DNA from 3 places in the Erwinia sp. 1181_3 genome. Region 2 is predicted to be linked to each of the others. Evidence: riboswitches for the same ligand, from Rfam matches in the RefSeq annotation. Region 2 holds a riboswitch; each other region holds the start of a gene.
What was found. A riboswitch is a leader RNA that binds a small molecule or an ion and turns the genes downstream of it on or off. The one in region 2 is predicted to bind thiamine pyrophosphate.
Positions count from the first base shown of each region.

Region 1 (6,079 bases), on a different contig from region 2:
GCGCCAGCGCCGATGCCCGTAAAGGGGGTCAGATCGTCAGTGAGGTGGTCAGCACCATGAATGGCATCGCAGGTAGCTCAAAGAAAATCACTGAAATCATTAGCGTGATCAACGGTATTGCTTTCCAGACCAATATTCTGGCATTGAATGCCGCTGTCGAAGCCGCCAGGGCCGGTGAACAGGGGCGCGGTTTTGCCGTTGTTGCCGGTGAAGTCAGAACGCTGGCGCAACGCAGCGCAGATGCGGCGAAAGAGATAGAGTCGCTGATCAACGAGTCGGTAGCACGTATTGGGACAGGGACTGAACTGGTGAATAAAGCCGGTGACAGCATGGGAGATATCGTCAACTCCGTGAGCCATGTCAGCCAGATTATCGATGAAATCTCTAGTGCCTCTCACGAACAGCGTCAGGGCATTGAACAGATAGGGAAAGCCGTGACCGAGATGGACTCGACCACGCAGCAAAATGCGACCCTGGTTCAGGAATCGTCTGCCGCCGCTATTTCGCTGGAGCAGCAGGCAAAGAAACTGAGTGAGATGGTCGCTATCTTTAAGATCAACACCAGCCGGGTGCATGAAGGCGAGTTTGTTGTCGGATCCTCAAGCCATAACCCCCTTCCCCTCCGCGCACAAACGTCTAAAGCCCTTGAGGAAGAGTGGACCTCGTTTTAAACCGACTACGCCCCGGCGAGTGTGAATAAGATCATCGTTGTCAGGTTCCCCCGGATACCGGGAGAGCCTGACAGCACGTGCTACTCGCGCCAGCCAAGGCCGGGCGCCACATGCTTGAGGATTGCTTCAATAGTGTGCGCGCAGTAGTCCACACCCAACTGGTTCGGCACGGTTAACAGCAGGGTATCGGCTTCGGCGATGGCTTCATCCTGCGCCAGTTGTTTAATCAACTGGTCCGGTTCTGCGGCGTAGCTGCGGCCAAAGATGGCGCGGGTTTTCTCATCGAGGTAACCCACTTTGTCCCCTTCTTTGCCGCTGTTGCCAAAGTACGCACGGTCCATATCATTCACCAGCGCAAAGATACTGCGGCTCACCGAAACACGCGGGGTGCGCGTATGTCCGGCGGCTTTCCACGCTTCCCGGTAGGCGCGGATCTGTTGCGCCTGCTGGATATGGAAAGGCTCACCGGTTTCATCATCTTTCAGCGTTGAGCTTTGCAGGTTCATCCCCAGTTTCGCCGCCCAGACGGCGGTAGCATTGGAACCGGCCCCCCACCAGATACGGTCACGCAGCCCTTCCGAGAACGGCTCCACGCGCAGCATCCCTGGCGGGTTCGGGAACATCGGCTGCGGGTTTGGTTTGGCAAAGCCTTCGCCACGCAGCACATCCAGCAGCACTTCGGTGTGATGACGCGCCATATCCGACTCGTTTTCCCCTTCCGCAGGCTGATAGCCAAAATAGCGCCAACCGTCGATCACCTGCTCAGGAGAACCCCGGCTGATGCCCAGCTGCAAACGCCCACCGGAGATCAGGTCGGCAGAGCCAGCATCTTCTGCCATATACATCGGATTCTCGTAACGCATATCGATCACCCCGGTGCCGATCTCAATACGGCGTGTTTTCGCGCCGATGGCGGCCAGCAGCGGGAACGGCGAGCTTAACTGGCGGGCAAAGTGATGCACGCGAAAATAAGCACCGTCCGCACCGAGTTCTTCAGCGGCGACCGCGAGATCAATCGACTGCAACAGCGCATCGGCCGCCGAACGGGTGCCGGACTGCGGCGAAGGGGTCCAGTGGCCGAACGACAGAAATCCAATACTTTTCATGGGGGTATCCTGTGGGGTGAAACAAATGACGATTGATTAGCAGTATATACCCAAAATAATTCGAGGTGCAGCCAACGCATCTGCGGCTCGAAGTCTGACGGGTGGATTGTAATGAAAAATGAAATCCCGTATAAAAGAGCCCTCCGAGGGGTGTCCTGTATGGGCTGAGATGGCGTAACAAGCCGAACCCTTTGAACCTGATCTGGGTCATGCCAGCGAAGGGACGGGTTGGCAGTTACCTCTGCCCTGTTCACACCTCCGCGTGCCCGGATCTCCACTTAAATGAGGGGATTCAGTGTCTAAAACTATTCAGCCTGTTGATTTCAGCCAGGGTCTGTACGGACGTTTACGCCAGCAGGCCGGTAACGACTGGCAGGACTATGTGGCGCACCCGTTTATTCACCAACTCTCACGCGGCACGCTGCCCGAGAGCGCCTTTCGTCGTTATCTGACGCAGGACTATCTTTTTCTGATTCACTTTGCCCGTGCCTGGGCGCTGCTGGTCAGCAAACTGCGCACGCTGCCGGAAATGCGCGCGGCGACGGCTTCGCTGAACGCCATTGTGGCTGAGCTGCCGCTGCACGTTGGCTACTGCGAAAGCTGGGGGCTGAGCGAAGCGCAAATCATGCGCGAACCGGAAGCGGCGGAAACCATGAACTACACCCGCTACGTGCTGGATATCGGTCACTCGGGTGATGCGCTGGATCTGCTGGTGGCGCTGCTGCCCTGTGTGGCGGGCTACGCCGAGATTGGCCTGCGCCTGCTGAACGCCCCGGAGACGGTTTTACAAGGCAGCCCTTATGCCTCCTGGATCCGCAACTATGGTGATGCAGACTATCTGAACGGCGTTCGTGCCGCCCTCGGTTTACTGGAAACGGTCGGTGAGCAGCGCGGGGCCGAAAGCCGCTTCACCGCCCTGTCTGAGATTTTCACCACCGCCACGCGCCTCGAGTCGGCATTCTGGCAGATGGGACTGAATGCGGTGCACCGGACATGAACCCACCCGGCATTGAGGTGCGCGATCTGACGCTGTGCTTCGGCCCGCGTCAGATTTTCGACCGTCTCAGTTTTACCCTCCCGCCGGGGCGATTTGTTGCCCTGCTGGGGGCCAGCGGCAGCGGCAAGACCAGCCTGCTGAAGATTATCGCCGGGCTGGCGAAGCCCACCTCCGGCACCGTCTGCGGTAGCGATGGCCTGCCGTTGCCCGGGCGTATTGCTTATATGGGGCAGAAAGATCTGCTTTATCCCTGGCTGTCGATCAGCGACAACATCACACTGGGTGCGCGTCTGCGCGGCGAAAACGTGGATGCCGCCTGGGCTGCCCATCTGCTGGAACGCGTCGGACTGCACGGACACGGCAACGACCTCCCTGCGGCGCTCTCCGGCGGCATGCGCCAGCGGGCGGCGATTGCCCGTACGCTGTATGAAAGACGCCCCGTTGTCCTGATGGATGAGCCGTTCTCCGCGCTGGATACGCTGACGCGGGCCAAAATCCAGACGCTGGCCGCTGAACTGCTGGCCGACCACACCGTATTGCTGATTACCCATGACCCGATGGAAGCCTGCCGTCTGAGTCACCACCTGCTGGTGTTGTCTGGTTATCCTGCCGGGATCGACGACACTCACACCATTGGTGGCCAGCCGCCCCGTGCGCCGGATGATGCTGACGTGCTGAAAAGCCAGGCCGAACTGTTGCAGCAGTTGCTGAGGGCCGCAGAATGAGCGGAAAAATCGCCACCAGCGCACGTGGCGTCATGATTTTTACCGGGCTGCTGCTGCTGTGGTGGCTGGCCACACTGAGTGATATTCCCGCCTTTTTGCTGCCGTCGCCCGCCGCTGTTGCCCGCGCGCTGTGGGATGGCCGCGCTTTCCTCGCGTATCACAGCCTGGTTACGGCCTCAGAAGTCCTGATCGGGCTGGTGCTGGGCGTACTGCTGGGGTCGCTGCTGGCGATCGGCATGATCTTCTCCCCCCGCCTGCAACGCTGGCTGATGCCCGTGGTGCTGACCAGCCAGGCCATTCCGGTGTTTGCCCTCGCGCCACTGCTGGTGCTGTGGTTTGGCTTTGGCATCAGCGCCAAAGTGGCGATGGCGGTGCTGGTGATCTTCTTCCCGGTGACCTCTGCTTTCTTTGACGGGCTGAGGCGGGTTAATCAGGACTATCTGGACCTTGCCCGCACCCTGGGTGCCTCACGCTGGGCGCAGCTGCGCCATGTCCGGCTGATGGCGGCGCTGCCTGCTTTTGGCTCCGGCCTGCGCATGGCGGCTGCCGTGGCACCGATTGGCGCAATTATCGGCGAATGGGTGGGTTCGGCCGAAGGGCTGGGTTACGTAATGCTGAATGCCAATGCGCGCATGCAAACCGATCAGTGCTTTGCCGCGTTGTTTATCCTGGTGCTGATGACCGTCTTACTCTGGATGGCGGTCGATGCCCTGCTCCATCGCCTGATCAACTGGGCACCCGAATAATGTTGATTCCCCTTAAATCTGAAAGGAACACAGAATGATGATGAAAACCTGCGCTGCCCTGCTGTTAAGCGGTGCCTGCTCCACCTGCGTCATGGCCAACGAGAAACTGACGCTGGTGCTCGACTGGTATATCAACCCGGACCACGCACCGATTATGGTTGCCGATCAGATCGGGGCATTTAAGGCGGAAGGGCTGGACGTGAAGATTGTCCCCCCGTCCGATCCTTCCCTGCCACCGCGCCTGGTCGCAGCGAAACAGGCGGATCTCGCCATTACTTATCAGCCGCAGCTGCACTTTTTCGCCGATGAAGGCCTGCCGCTGGTGCGCGTGGGCACGCTGATCAATACCCCGCTGAACACGGTGATGACGCTCGATAAAAGCATCACCTCACCGGCAAAACTGAAAGGGAAAACGGTGGGTTATTCCGTGAGCGGTATTGAACAGGCAACGCTGACCACCATGCTGAAGCAGGAGCGCGCCAGCCTGAAGGAGATTAAGCTGGTCAACGTTAACTTCCAGCTGACCAGCGCCCTGCTGGCCGGGCAGGTGGATGCGGTGATTGGAGGTTACCGCAATATTGAAGCGCAAGAGCTGAAGCTACAGGGCAAAGATCCGGTGGTATTTAACGTTGAGGATTACGGCGTTCCGGCCTATGACGAGCTGGTGATTGTGGCGAATCGCGATAGCGTCAATGAACCGAAGGTGAAGAAATTCCTCGCGGCGCTGAAGAAAGGCAACGACTATTTACAGGCCCACCCGGAAGAGAGCTGGCAGGTGTTCGCCAAAGCGCACCCGGAGCTGAATACCGAGCTGAACCATGTGGCGTGGCAGAAAACCCTGCCGCTGTTTGCCAGAGACCCGGCGGCACTGGACGTGAAACGGTATGACGCTTACGAACAGTTTTTGTTGAAGAATAAGCTGATTAAGAAGATCACGCCCGTTGCGCAGTATGCAGTTGAGTTGCGCTAATCGACTAAAACCCTGACGCACCCCCTCAACAGGGTTCGACCGGTAAAAGGTCGAACCCTTCGCAGGCATTAATCTGTCATGATGGACCTTCAGTTCCGGGTCGCCAGTTCCAGCCAATCTGCGCAAATCACCGCTCGCCAAAGATAATGATAACCATTACCATAAACCAGCGATTACCTACCCGGAGCCAACATGAACGCAACGTCCCCTGAACGCATCACCACTGACTGCTGTATCGTAGGCGGCGGCCCGGCCGGACTGATGCTGGGTTATCTGCTGGCGCGCGCAGGCGTGCAGGTGACCGTGATCGAAAAACACGGCGATTTTCTGCGCGACTTCCGGGGTGACACTATCCACCCCTCCACGCTGCAAATCATGCATCACCTGGGCCTGCTGGAGGAGTTACTCAGCCTGCCTCATCAGCGTGCCCCGCGTTTACAGGCAGAAGTAGGGGGTGAAGAGGTCACGCTGGCCGATTTTTCCCGCCTGCCGGTGAAATGCCGCTTTATTGCTTTTATGCCACAGTGGGACTTCCTCAATTTTCTGGCGGCGAAAGCGTCTGCCCTGCCCGCGTTTACCCTGTGCCAGTCCACCGCATTCAGCGAATTACTGTATGACAATGGCAGCGTATGCGGCGTGCGCGCCAGCAGCAACAGCGGCACCTGCGACATCCACGCACAGCTGGTGATCGGCTGTGACGGACGGCATTCGCTGGTCCGGCAGCAGGCCGGGCTGACCGGTCGCTCGTTTGGATCGCCGCGCGATGTGCTGTGGTTCCCGCTGGATAAACGCGATGAGGACCCGGAATGGAATATGGGCCACAAAGGCCCCAAACAAAACTTTATCATGCTCGATCGCGGCAGT
Region 1 is NZ_VTDE01000002.1:194,345-200,423, forward strand. Features, by position in the region: gene FY046_RS05210 (methyl-accepting chemotaxis protein) at 1-671, shown strand, start outside; gene FY046_RS05215 (LLM class flavin-dependent oxidoreductase) at 752-1,777, opposite strand; TPP riboswitch at 1,914-2,018, shown strand; gene FY046_RS05220 (TenA family protein) at 2,085-2,774, shown strand; gene FY046_RS05225 (ABC transporter ATP-binding protein) at 2,771-3,499, shown strand; gene FY046_RS05230 (ABC transporter permease) at 3,496-4,245, shown strand; gene FY046_RS05235 (ABC transporter substrate-binding protein) at 4,280-5,215, shown strand; gene FY046_RS05240 (FAD-dependent oxidoreductase) at 5,408-6,079, shown strand, end outside.
Region 1: another riboswitch for thiamine pyrophosphate. It lies ahead of FY046_RS05220 (TenA family protein); the one in region 2 lies ahead of FY046_RS22265 (FAD-dependent oxidoreductase).

Region 2 (6,079 bases):
GCGTGCACGCTGGGGGAGTTCGTCGCCAAACATCCGTCCCTTAGAACAGAGCCAGATATTGCTGGCACCGCGTTCGCGCTGCAGTTCATGGATAAGCTGGCTGATGATGGCTGTCAGATGGCCGGTATGGAGCAAATTACGCAGATTAGCAATTTCACACTGTCGCGATGCTGTCAGGTACATAAGCGGTGAAGGTGTGGTGGCACGCATTAGACGCTCTCCAGCGATGAAATTGGATAAGCGTATTAAGCATAATGTGTGCCACTTATAAAATGTGTTGCACCATCAGCGCGCGATCAGGCGACTATTTCTTCCCCTGCCAGTTGCCCCAGGGGCCGTCTGCCGGGGCTTCTTCCACCTCATCCAGTGAAGCAATGTACAACTCTTCGACTTCTTTACGCGCCCATGGAGTGCGGCGCAGGAATTTCAGGCTGGATTTAATGCTCGGATCGCTTTTGAAACAGTTGATATTGACGCGCTTCGCCAGCGCCTCCCAGCCATAACGCGCTTGCAGCGCAGTTAACAGGGCTTCCAGCGTCAGGCCATGCAAAGGATCTTTTGGGGTATGAGAGGTCATTGTGGTGTCCGGCGAGTCTGAAGAAATTGCGCACACGATACTGAGCGCCAACGCCAGATGCAATAATTAACCGGGTACCTGCCGTCCCTGGCAGGGGTGATCAGTTAAACCAGGCGGGAACCGGGTCGTGCAATCTGGCCCAGCTCTGCGGGCCAGCCGCCATCTCACTCTCCGTCAGCAGTGCGTTATCCAACTGCTGACGCAGCCTGGCTTCATCCATCTCTATGCCGATAAATACCAGTTCCTGTCGGGCATCCCCGATGCCTTCCTGCCAGTGGTGCATAATGTCCAGCAGGGACTCCTCATCCTGTGGCCAGCGTTCGCGTGGCACGCTGACCCACCAGCTACCCGCCATCCCCTGACGTGCCACGCCCCCAGCCTGCGACCAGTTGCCGGCATAACCAGGCCGTGATGCCAGCCAGAAATAGCCTTTCGAACGCACGACGCCTGGCAGTGTTGCGGAAAATAATGCCCAGAAACGCTCGGGGTGAAACGGGCGACGGGCGCGCCAGACAAAGTTGCTGATACCGTACTCTTCGGTTTCCGGGGCATGGGTGCCGCGTAACTCCTGCATCCAGCCCGGAGCCTGTGCCGCCTCGTCAAAGTCAAACAGACCGGTACTCAGTACCCGGTCCAGCGGAACTTCACCAAAACGGGCACATTCAATGCGTGCGCGGGGGTTGAGGCTGCGCAGGATGGCAAATAACCGTGTGCGCTGATTGGGGTTGATGAGATCGATTTTGTTCAGTATCAGTACGTCGCAGAATTCAATCTGCTCAATCAGCAGATCGACGACCGAGCGTTCATCGCCCTCACCCAGCGACTCACCGCGTGAACGGATGCTGTCACGGGATTCATAGTCGTGCAGGAAATTGTAGCCATCGACAACGGTCACCATGGTATCCAGGCGTGCCACGGCGGACAGGCTCTCCCCGGTTTCATCTTCGAACGTAAAGGTTTCCGCGACTGGCAGGGGTTCTGAAATGCCGGTCGATTCGATCACCAGCTGATCGAAGCGCCCTTCGCGTGCCAGGCGGTTTACTTCAAGCAGCAGATCTTCGCGCAATGTGCAGCAGATGCAACCGTTGCTCATCTCCACCAGCTTCTCGTCGGTGCGCGACAGCTCTGCACCCCCGTCGCGCACCAGTGACGCATCAATATTCACTTCCGACATATCGTTGACGATCACCGCCACGCGGCGCCCTTCACGGTTGTTCAGGATATGGTTAAGCAGTGTCGTTTTCCCGGCCCCGAGAAAACCCGACAAAACGGTTACGGGCAGGCGGGTATCGTTACCGGGTAAAGCGTATTTTTCTTGCATCATGACATCCTCTCAGGCGTTGACAGCGTGTTTGCGCCGGGCAGTACCGGGCCATCCGCATAAACATTATTGTTATGTTATAACATAACAATTGAAGCTGTCATCCCTTACCTTCCACAGGGTGTCTTTTATTTTTCTATCGGTCTGCCGCCATAATCGCCAGCTGAGTGATGCCCCGGAGTTGCAGGTCCTTCGCCGCTTTTGCCGCGCGGATCCCGCTGGCGCACACCAGAACGATGCGGCAATCCGCAGGGGGCTGCCAGTGATTGAGTTCCTCAGGCAGCACCCGGTGAACGTGACTCGCCACGCTGTCGGGGGCTTCCTCGCGGCTGCGCAGTTCAACAATACAGTCTTCACTGTTCAGCAGGTGGCGATCGATAAACGGCACGACAGGTTGGTCAGGCTCACCGGCACCGTCAAAACGGAACGGGCGGAAATGCCAGGTGGTGAAATCGCAATTGATCAGACAGCCCAGCGGTGAAGGCGTCAGCCCGAGCAGAATACTGAGGGTCATCTGCGCCTGCATGGCACCCAGCGTGGCCACCGCCGGGCCCATGACACCTGCCGTGTTACAGTTCGCCGCGTTGCCCGGCAGTTGCGGGAACAGGGCACGATAACTCGGGGCAGTGCCACAGAAGCCCCCAACATAGCCCTGACGACCGAGTACCGAGGCGCTGACCAGCGGAATATGACGCGGTTGACAGGCATCGGAAAGCAGATAGGTGACGGCAAAATTATCGGCGGCATCGATCGCCAGATCGATACCGTCCAGCGCGTCGGCCATCATGCTGGCACTCAGTGCCTGCGGCCGTGCATCGACTACGCAGTCCGGGTTACGTGCATTGAGTGCACGCTGCGCGCAGTCGACTTTACGCTTCCCGCAGTCCTGCATACTGTACAGCGTCTGGCGGTGCAGGTTGTGCTCCTCTACCCGGTCCCCGTCATACACCCTGATGTAGCCCACCCCGGCCCCGGCCAGCAGTGGCAGCAGTGTGGCACCCAGCCCGCCAGCACCGATCACCAGCACGCGGGCTTGCAGCAGGGCCTGTTGCCCTGCCTCGCCGATCTCAGGCAGCATGGTTTGTCGTTGATATCGGTCCATCCGTTATGGCTCCCGTGAGAGAAATTGCGCCATACCAAAAATCGGCGTGGAGGCGCTGGCCATATCACGGCGCTCTACCAGGCCGGCATGACAGGCATCGTGACCGGCGTGGATAGCGGCAGAAAACGCCCCGGCCATGCGTACCGGATCCTGTGCTTTGGCCACGGCCGTATTCAGCAGGATACCGTCAAAGCCCATTTCCATTGCCTGTGCAGCCTGGCTGGGTGCGCCGATCCCGGCATCGATAATCAGTGGAATGCCTTTAAACCAGGCACGCATTGAACGCAGCCCCTCAATGTTGCGTAACCCCTGGCCGGAGCCAATCGGCGCGCCCCACGGCATCAGCAGCTCACAGCCCGCTTCAATCAGCTTTTCGCCGAGGATCAGATCTTCCGTGGTATAGGGAAACACCTGGAATCCCTCAGCGCACAGGATGCGGGCGGCTTCCACCAGGGCAAAGGGGTCGGGTTGCAGCGTATCAGCGTGACCAATCACCTCCAGTTTTATCCAGCGGGTATTAAAGACTTCGCGCGCCATATGCGCCGTGGTCACCGCCTCTTTTACACTATGACATCCTGCGGTATTGGGCAGCACCCGCTTGTTCAGCCCGGTTAGCAGGTCGCGAAATGCCGCACCCTGCCGCCCTTCACGGCGCAGACTGACGGTAATGATTTCGCTGCCGGAGGCCTCAATCGCCTGTTGCAGGATCGCCGGAGAGGGATACCCGGCAGTGCCGAGCAAAAAACGTGACTGCGGAATAAAATCGTAAAACATGTTTTACCCTCCCTGCATCGGTGATAACACTTCAAGCTCACAGCCTGCGGTCAGTGGCTGTGTTTCATAGCGCGAGCGTGGGACGAACTCGCCGTTAAGGGCGCTGGCCACGCAGCCCGCATCCATCTGCTGTTCACGCAAAAGTTCCGCCAGCGTGCGGGCGGTGGTGTCGATCGGGAGGCCGTTAAGCTGGATTTTCATATCAGGTTTTCCTGCTGCAGTTGCAGCATCAGTTTTTCCGCCATGACTGGCGCGAGAAGAAAGCCGTGGCGATACATGCCGTTCAGGGACCAGACGCCGTTCTGGTAGCGAATGGCGGGGATATTATTGTGATAAGCGGGGCGCAACCCGGTGCCGCTTTCCAGTATCCGCGCTTCAGCCAGCGCAGGGTGGATAGCCCAGGCGGCGCTGAGCAGTTCCATCATGGCGCGTGCGCTGATCGGGCTGTTATCGTCGCTTTCCACCATCGTTGCACCCAGCATAAAGCGCCCTCCGGCACGCGGCACCAGATAGCAGGGAAAACGGGGATGCAGCAGGCGGATGGGGCGTGAGAACTGCACCTCTTCACTGTGCAGGATCAGCATCTCCCCGCGTACGGCGCGTAGCTCAGGCAGATCAGGGGCTGCATGAATCCCCCGGCAGTCAATGACTGTCCCGCCGGGATTGCCCGTATGAAAAGGAATACCCCTGCGTTGCAGGGTCGCCCGTAGCTGGTGCAGCGCACTGCGTGGATCAAGGTGTGCTTCCCCGGCAAAGAACAGCCCACGGGCAAAACGCCCTTCCAGCGCGGGTTCCAGCGATGCCGGCTCTACCCACTGATGCGCCCGCGTCATGCGGGCAAAACGGCTGAGTTCGGGGGTATCACGTGCGGGTGCCACCACCAGAGTGCCTTGATGTTCCACTCCCTGAATGCGGGCCGACCACCAGGGCGCGGAACGCTGACCCAGTGCGATCACCTCTTCGGGGGCACTTTCACCTTCGCACCAGGGGGCGAGCATACCGCCCGCCCAGTGCGATGCGGCACAGTGCTGCTCTGCGGTGATCACTTCAACGGATTCACCCCGTTCAGCAAGTAACGTGGCAACACAAAGCCCGGCGACGCCATCACCGATCACCGACCAGCGGCTCATGATGTGCGGTTTCCGGTACAAATAAAGGGGGGAATAAATGGTTTCACGTTAGCCTCTCAATCGATGCGGAGACCCGTGATACAGAGTAAGGAAAAGACGGGGACGATCAGAAGCCAGCCCACGTGGCAGGTACCCTGGCTGATACGCCATCGGGTACGCGTCTTCCTACGCCAGTATCAACTGGGTCAGGTTCTAAGGGTCGCTAAGCCGCGAAAAATCGCTCATTAGCCTCTCAGTCTCTCTGGCGAGACTCCCCTGACAGGGACTAGTTGTATTTTACCGGGTGACAATCGTCAAGTGACATGAGGTTTTCGTACGGAAAAAATGGGACAGAATGAGACGATGAAGTTTTTTTTAATTGAATGCTCAATCAATAAAACCTATCATTCCTGTTCTTGTTTACACAAAATTTACTTTCAGGGGGCGACGTAGATCAAAAACACTAACGATTAATCAATATATTACACCTGATAATCACCCTGATGGTTCTCCCAGTGTAATTAGCGGATATACGGCGGATGTTACCCAGTATGCGCTAATGCGCGCTTCGCAGAGCGGACTTCAGGTTATTTTCTTGAGCATTTTTTGCGGAGACATTATGCCGACGACTGAAATACCAGGAAAACCTCAAAAAGATCGTATTAATCCCGTGGTTTTCTATACCTCAGCAGCGCTTATCCTGCTGTTCTCCTTTACCACTATCCTGTTCACTGATTTTTCCGACCGCTGGATTAATCGCACCCTCGACTGGGTATCCAACACCTTCGGCTGGTACTACCTGCTGGCGGCCACGCTGTACATCGTGTTCGTGATTTTCATGGCCTGCTCACGCTTTGGCTCCATCAAGCTCGGTCCTGAACAGTCGAAACCTGAATTCAGCCTGATGAGCTGGGCGGCCATGCTGTTCGCTGCGGGTATCGGTATCGACCTGATGTTCTTCTCGGTGGCGGAACCGGTCACCCAGTATATGATGCCACCGGAAGGCCAGGGCCAGACGATGGAAGCGGCGCGTCAGGCGATGGTCTGGACGTTGTTCCACTACGGTCTGACTGGCTGGTCCATGTATGCCCTGATGGGCATCGCCCTCGGCTACTTCAGCTACCGTTATGGCCTGCCGCTCACTATCCGTTCGGCGCTCTACCCTATTTTTGGTAAGCGCATTAACGGGCCCATTG
Region 2 is NZ_VTDE01000015.1:48,762-54,840, forward strand. Features, by position in the region: gene FY046_RS22235 (nitrate- and nitrite sensing domain-containing protein) at 1-210, opposite strand, end outside; gene FY046_RS22240 (VF530 family protein) at 305-577, opposite strand; gene zigA (zinc metallochaperone GTPase ZigA) at 678-1,898, opposite strand; gene FY046_RS22250 (ThiF family adenylyltransferase) at 2,035-3,000, opposite strand; gene FY046_RS22255 (thiazole synthase) at 3,004-3,774, opposite strand; gene thiS (sulfur carrier protein ThiS) at 3,778-3,975, opposite strand; gene FY046_RS22265 (FAD-dependent oxidoreductase) at 3,972-4,904, opposite strand; TPP riboswitch at 5,050-5,171, opposite strand; gene FY046_RS22270 (choline transporter) at 5,503-6,079, shown strand, end outside.

Region 3 (6,079 bases), on a different contig from region 2:
GCTATCGAGCGCTCAATGGCGGTGATAGCCTTTAACCTTAAGGGTGAAGTGCTGAAAGCTAACGATAATTTTCTTAAAACCATGGGATATCGCGCCAGTGAAATTATCGGTGTACATCACAGCCAGTTCTGTTCCGCAGCGGTACGCAGCAGCCCGGAATACACACTGTTCTGGCAGAAGCTCAACCGCGGTGAGTTTATTTCCGGCCAGTTTCAGCGCGTCAACAAGCAAGGCTCTACCCTCTGGCTGCGCGCGACCTATAACCCGGTGTTCGACGACAGTGGCGAGCTGTATAAAGTGGTGAAGTTTGCCACCGATGTCACCGCCCAGGTTGAGAAAAACCAGCTAGAGCGTGATGCAGCCCAACAGGCTTATCAAACGGCGCTGCAAACCAGCGAAAGCACAAAACGCGGTGCCAGTGTGATTGCCAACAGCGTGCAGACCATGAATGAACTGGCAGGTGAACTGCACGGGATCTCTGGCGATATCACCGGGCTCGGGGATTCCTCAGACAGTATCGGCCAGATCGTGACCAGTATTCGTCGTATTGCCGATCAGACCAACCTGCTGGCCCTCAATGCGGCGGTGGAAGCCGCCCGCGCAGGCACGCAGGGTCGCAGCTTCGCGGTGGTGGCCAACGAAGTGCGCACGCTGGCGCAAAACATCAACCGCGCCACCACCGAAATCGAACAGATGGTGCAGCAAAATCACCTGCTGGCGAGCAAAGCGCAGAAAGGCATTACCTCAAACCTGCAACGTGCCGATCGCGGCGTGGAGCTGGCGCAGGAAGCCGGCGGCGTCATCGCTGATATACGCGACAGTTCCGACGATGTGCTACGCGCCATCGGCCACGTCACCGCCGCGTTAAAGAGCGATTAAGCGTCGTCTCATCAACCTGCACAACGGCATTATCACTCCGGCAAAAAGGCCGACCCGAAAAGGTCGGCCACTGCGAATAATCAGATCTGTTTATTGATAAGCCGCATCAAAGAAAGCCTTTTCCAGCGTCACGGCGCGCAGGAAGAAATCCTCACACTGCGCCTGCTGTGCCGGGCCAACACGGTCGAGCTCCTGACGTAAAAAGGCGACAAATTCGCGGAAATCGGGGTTATCGTGCAACATAATCCACTCGGCGTGAACAAAACTGGCAGGCAATGGCAGCGGGGCCTGTGACGCCCAGTCGAGGTACAGCCACTCGGCGACATTGAGTACGGTCAGGATCACCGCATAGGAGCGCGTGGCAGCGGCCTCCAGCATGATCGCCTTGAATCCCGCAGTGGGAGAAGTGTCCGGTTCGGCGTCGCGCTGCGCGGCGCTGACGTCCAGCGCCTCAAATGCGCGCAGAAAATAGGTGTTCTCTTCACCGGAGACAACCCCGGCGCAGCGACCAAAGCGCAGGCGGGCTGCGGGGCTGTCGGCACTGGCAATGGCCGATCCGACTAAGGTGAGGAAGCTGTCGAGAAAACGGTGATCCTGGGTGAGGTAAGTGCTCATCACCTGGCGATCCACGCTGCCATCATAGAGCTCGCGAACAAAACGATGCGTGACGGCCTGTGTCCAGATGGGCTGGCTCAGTGTACGGAGTGTGTCGGTAAAACGAGTGGTCATCAGGTAGTCCTTATAAGCAGACTACCGGCAAAAGAGAGGTAAGTTGCCCCATCCCTTCGCCGGCATTATCCGGATCAGGTGTTAAGGGTCATCGCGCTGAATCTTTTACGATTTCTCAGCCAGTTGCCTGGCTCCCCCTGGAGGAGGAATTAAGTCAGGAATTTTCCGGAACGTCAATGTTGCTGACGCGGGACATTGGGCGAGGCATGCCTCACCCCTACAGAATGTGCAGTTCAGTGGGTGTTGCATTACGGGACGCGGGCGAGGCATGCCTCACCCCTACAGAAGCGCAGGTCAGTGGGGGTTGCATTACGGGACGCGGGCGAGGCATGCCTCGCCCCTACAGAAGCGCAGGTCAGTGGGGGTTGCATTACGGGACATTGGGCGAGGCATGCCTCACCCCTACAGAATGTGCAGTTCAGTGGGTGTTGCATTACGGGACGCGGCGAGGCATGCCTCACCCCTACAGAATGCGCAGGTCAGTGGGGGTTGCATTACGGGACGCGGGCGAGGCATGCCTCACCCCTACAGAATGCGCAGGTCAGTGGGGGTTGCGTAGGGGCGGGTCATGACCCGCCCGCCGTCAACGGGGCGGCGTTAACAACGCCGAAAAACCCTGTAACGTCTCACTCAATGGCCCATCATTACTTAACGTCATACACCCTGCCGCCACCGGCTCTGCCGCACGCTGCAACCGCTGTTCAATGGCGGCTTCATCCTCGCGACCGCGCTGGCGCAGTCGCCCGGCGAGGATCTCCGCCGACACCTGCAAACACACCGGCAACAGCCGCTCACCGTAACGCTGACGGGCAGCCGCCAGATGCAGCCGTGAACCGTTCACCACCACATCCAGCCCACTTGCCAGCCACTGATCGATCTCAATACCCAGCCCGTAGTAAAAATGATGCGCCTGCCAGTCGAGGGCAAACAGACCGTATTCACGCCGACGTCGGAACTCATGCTCGCTGAGGGCGATATGGTTTTCGCCCCCGGCGCTGGCGCTGCGGGTGATATAGCGATGCGCCACAATCATCCGCTCCGGTGCGCATTCACGCAGCGCCAGTAGCAGGCTGTCTTTGCCGGAGCCGGAAGCGCCCATCAGCCAGATCAGCCGCCCCATCAGAACACCTTCCTGCCCTGCGCCCACACCGACGATACATAGACCTGATCGCGGTGCGCACGCACCAGCACCAGATCGGCCCGTTTGCCTTCATCAATCACACCGCGATCGTCAAGGCCGATGGAGCGGGCCGGGTTACGCGTTACTAACGCAATGGCCGCAGGCAGCGTCATGCTGTGACGTTCATCGGCGGCAAGGCGGAATGCCGCATCCAGCAGGCTGGCGGGATAGTAATCCGACGAGAGAATATCCAGCAGCCCCAGCTGTGCCAGCTCGCTGGCCGCCACGTTGCCGGAGTGCGAGCCGCCACGCACAATATTCGGCGCCCCCATCAGTATCTGTAAGCCCATTTCACGCGAGGCGCGTGCGGCCTCTTCGGTGGTCGGGAACTCAGCGATAACGCTGCCTACCCCTTTCGATTCAACCACGTGTTCATAGGTGGCGTCATCGTGGCTGGCCAGCGGAATGTGATACTGACGACACCAGGCAGAAATCGCCTCACGGTTCGGCGTGGACCAGCGGGCCGCCAGGCTTAGCTGATCGGCCTCGTACTCATCAAGCTGCCGATCGCTGAGCTGATATTTGCCGCCAAAATAGGTGCGCCACGCCGCCAGCGACACATACTGGCGCTGCCCCGGTGAGTGATCCATCAGTGACACCAGCGACAGTGCCGGGTTACACATCAGTTGTTCAAACAGCGGCAGCGTTGAGTCATGGGGCAGTTCACAGCGCAGGTGCAGGCGATGTTCGGCACGGTTCAGGCCGTGCTTCTGCGCATGGCGAATCGCATCGATCATCTTGTTCAGATTCTCCATGCGGTGGCCGCCATCGCGCACATCGCCCACGCCAATCGCATCCAGCACCGTGGTAATGCCGCTGGCGACAATCAGCGCATCATGGCTGCTCATGGCGGAGTGCGCAGGCCAGTCCACCTTCGGGCGCGGGGTAAAGAACTTATCCAGATTGTCGGTATGCAGCTCGACCATGCCGGGCATCAGCCAGCCGCCCTCGCCGTCAATCGCTGCCGGAAGCTGGCTTTGTGTGTCAGAGAAGGCGCGGATCACGCCATTTTCACAGGCCAGCGATCCCTCGACCACTTCATTTTCCAGGATCAGTTTGACGTTATTGATGATCATTCGGCGTGCTCCAGAGCAACAGGTTGCATCACATGCAGACGGTCAGCGATGCGATCGCGCACCGCGTTATCATGAAAAATGCCGACAATCGCCGCGCCGCGCTGGCGCGCCTCTTCAATCAGCGCCACCACGGCAGCGCTGTTGGCGGTATCGAGTGAGGCGGTCGGCTCATCCAACAGCAGGATCGGAGAGTCGGCAATAAACCCGCGCGCAATATTGACGCGCTGCTGCTCACCGCCGGAAAACGTCGACGGTGCCAGTCCCCACAGGCGCGACGGCACGTTAAGGTGGCCCAGCAATGCTTTGGCACGCTCTTCGCTCTGGGATCGCGACACACCACGCTCCAGCAGCGGCTGCATCACTACCTCCAGCGTGGAAATCCGCGGGATGACGCGCAAAAACTGGCTCACCCAGCCAATCGTATCGCGGCGAATGCTGAGGATCTGGCGCGCCGGGGCGCTGACAAGGTCAACCCACTGCTGCTGATGATCCACCCAGATATGCCCGCTATCCGGCAGATAGTTCGCATACAGCGAACGCAGCAGCGTGGATTTACCGCTGCCCGAATGACCGTGCAGCACCACGCACTCCCCGGCAGCCACCTGTAAGGAGGCGTTACGTAACACCACCAGTTCTGCCCCCTGCTGATTGTGCATCACAAAGGTTTTTGACAGATTTTCGACACGCAGTTTCAGATTCATAATGATTCCTGTGGGGAGTATTTAAACAATGGATGAGACCAGCAGCTGGGTATACGGATGATGCGGATCATCCAGCACCCGGTCGGTCAGGCCACTCTCCACCACTTTCCCCTCTTTCATTACCAGCAGACGGTGTGCCAGCAGACGCGCCACACCGAGGTCGTGGGTGACAATCACCACCGCCAGATTGAGATCGCGGACCAGGCTGCGCAGCAGATCCAGGAGTCGCGCCTGCACCGACACATCCAGCCCGCCGGTGGGTTCATCCATAAACACCAGCGTCGGATGCGTCACCAGATTGCGGGCGATTTGCAGACGCTGCTGCATGCCGCCGGAGAAGGTGCCCGGCAGGTCATCGATGCGCGACAGCGGGATCTCCACATCCTGTAACCACTTCCCGGCGGTTTCGCGGATCTGCCCATAGTTACGCTGCCCGACCGCCATCAGGCGTTCACCGATATTGCCCCCGGCAGAAACCTGCGCCCGCAGGCCATCCATCGGATACTGATGTACCACGCCCCATTCGGTGCGCAGCAGACGGCGGCGTTCGCTTTCGCTCAGGGCATAGAGATCCTGGCCCTGATAAATAATCTCACCCTGCTGCGGTGCCAGCCGGGCCGAAATCGACTTCAGCAGCGTGGTTTTACCGGAACCCGATTCCCCGACAATTCCCAGTACTTCTCCCGGAAAGAGCTCAAAGGAGACGTCACTGAACCCTTTGCCCGGCGCATAGAGATGCGTTAACTGATTGACCGCCAGCAGCGGTGTTTCGCGCGTCATGATGGATTCTCTTGTTGCTGATGGCAGTAGTCGGTATCGGAGCAGACAAACAGGCGCGAACCCTGATCGTCCAGCACCACTTCATCCAGATAGCTGTCGCGTGAACCGCACAGCGCGCAGGGTTCATCCCACTGCTGTACGGTAAAAGGATGGTCGTCAAAATCGAGGCTTTCCACTTTGGTATAGGGCGGCAGCGCGTAGATACGCTTCTCGCGTCCTGCACCAAACAGCTGGAGCGCGGGCATCATATCCATCTTCGGGTTGTCGAATTTCGGGATCGGTGACGGGTCCATCACATAGCGATCGTTGACCTTGACCGGATAGGCATAGGTGGTGGCGATATGACCGTAACGGGCGATATCTTCATACAGTTTGACCTGCATGATGCCGTACTCCTCCAGCGCGTGCATGGTGCGGGTTTCCGTTTCACGTGGCTCGATAAAGCGCAGCGGCTCCGGGATCGGCACCTGATAAATCAGGATCTGATCTTCCGTCAGCGGCGTTTCAGGAATGCGGTGACGCGTCTGGATCAGTGTGGCGTCAACGGTGCGTTCCGTGGTGGCGGCACCGCTGACGCGCTGGAAGAAGCGGCGGATAGAGACGGCGTTGGTGGTATCGTCAGCGCCCTGATCGATCACTTTCAGCACGTCATGTTCGCCAATCACGCTGGCGGTGAGCTGAATACCGCCAGTGCCCCAGCCATAGGGCATCGGCATCTCACGTCCGCCAAACGG
Region 3 is NZ_VTDE01000002.1:239,982-246,060, forward strand. Features, by position in the region: gene FY046_RS05450 (methyl-accepting chemotaxis protein) at 1-879, shown strand, start outside; gene FY046_RS05455 (TenA family protein) at 970-1,608, opposite strand; TPP riboswitch at 1,643-1,756, opposite strand; gene phnN (ribose 1,5-bisphosphokinase) at 2,192-2,728, opposite strand; gene phnM (alpha-D-ribose 1-methylphosphonate 5-triphosphate diphosphatase) at 2,728-3,864, opposite strand; gene phnL (phosphonate C-P lyase system protein PhnL) at 3,861-4,565, opposite strand; gene phnK (phosphonate C-P lyase system protein PhnK) at 4,587-5,345, opposite strand; gene FY046_RS05480 (alpha-D-ribose 1-methylphosphonate 5-phosphate C-P-lyase PhnJ) at 5,342-6,079, opposite strand, start outside.
Region 3: another riboswitch for thiamine pyrophosphate. It lies ahead of FY046_RS05455 (TenA family protein); the one in region 2 lies ahead of FY046_RS22265 (FAD-dependent oxidoreductase).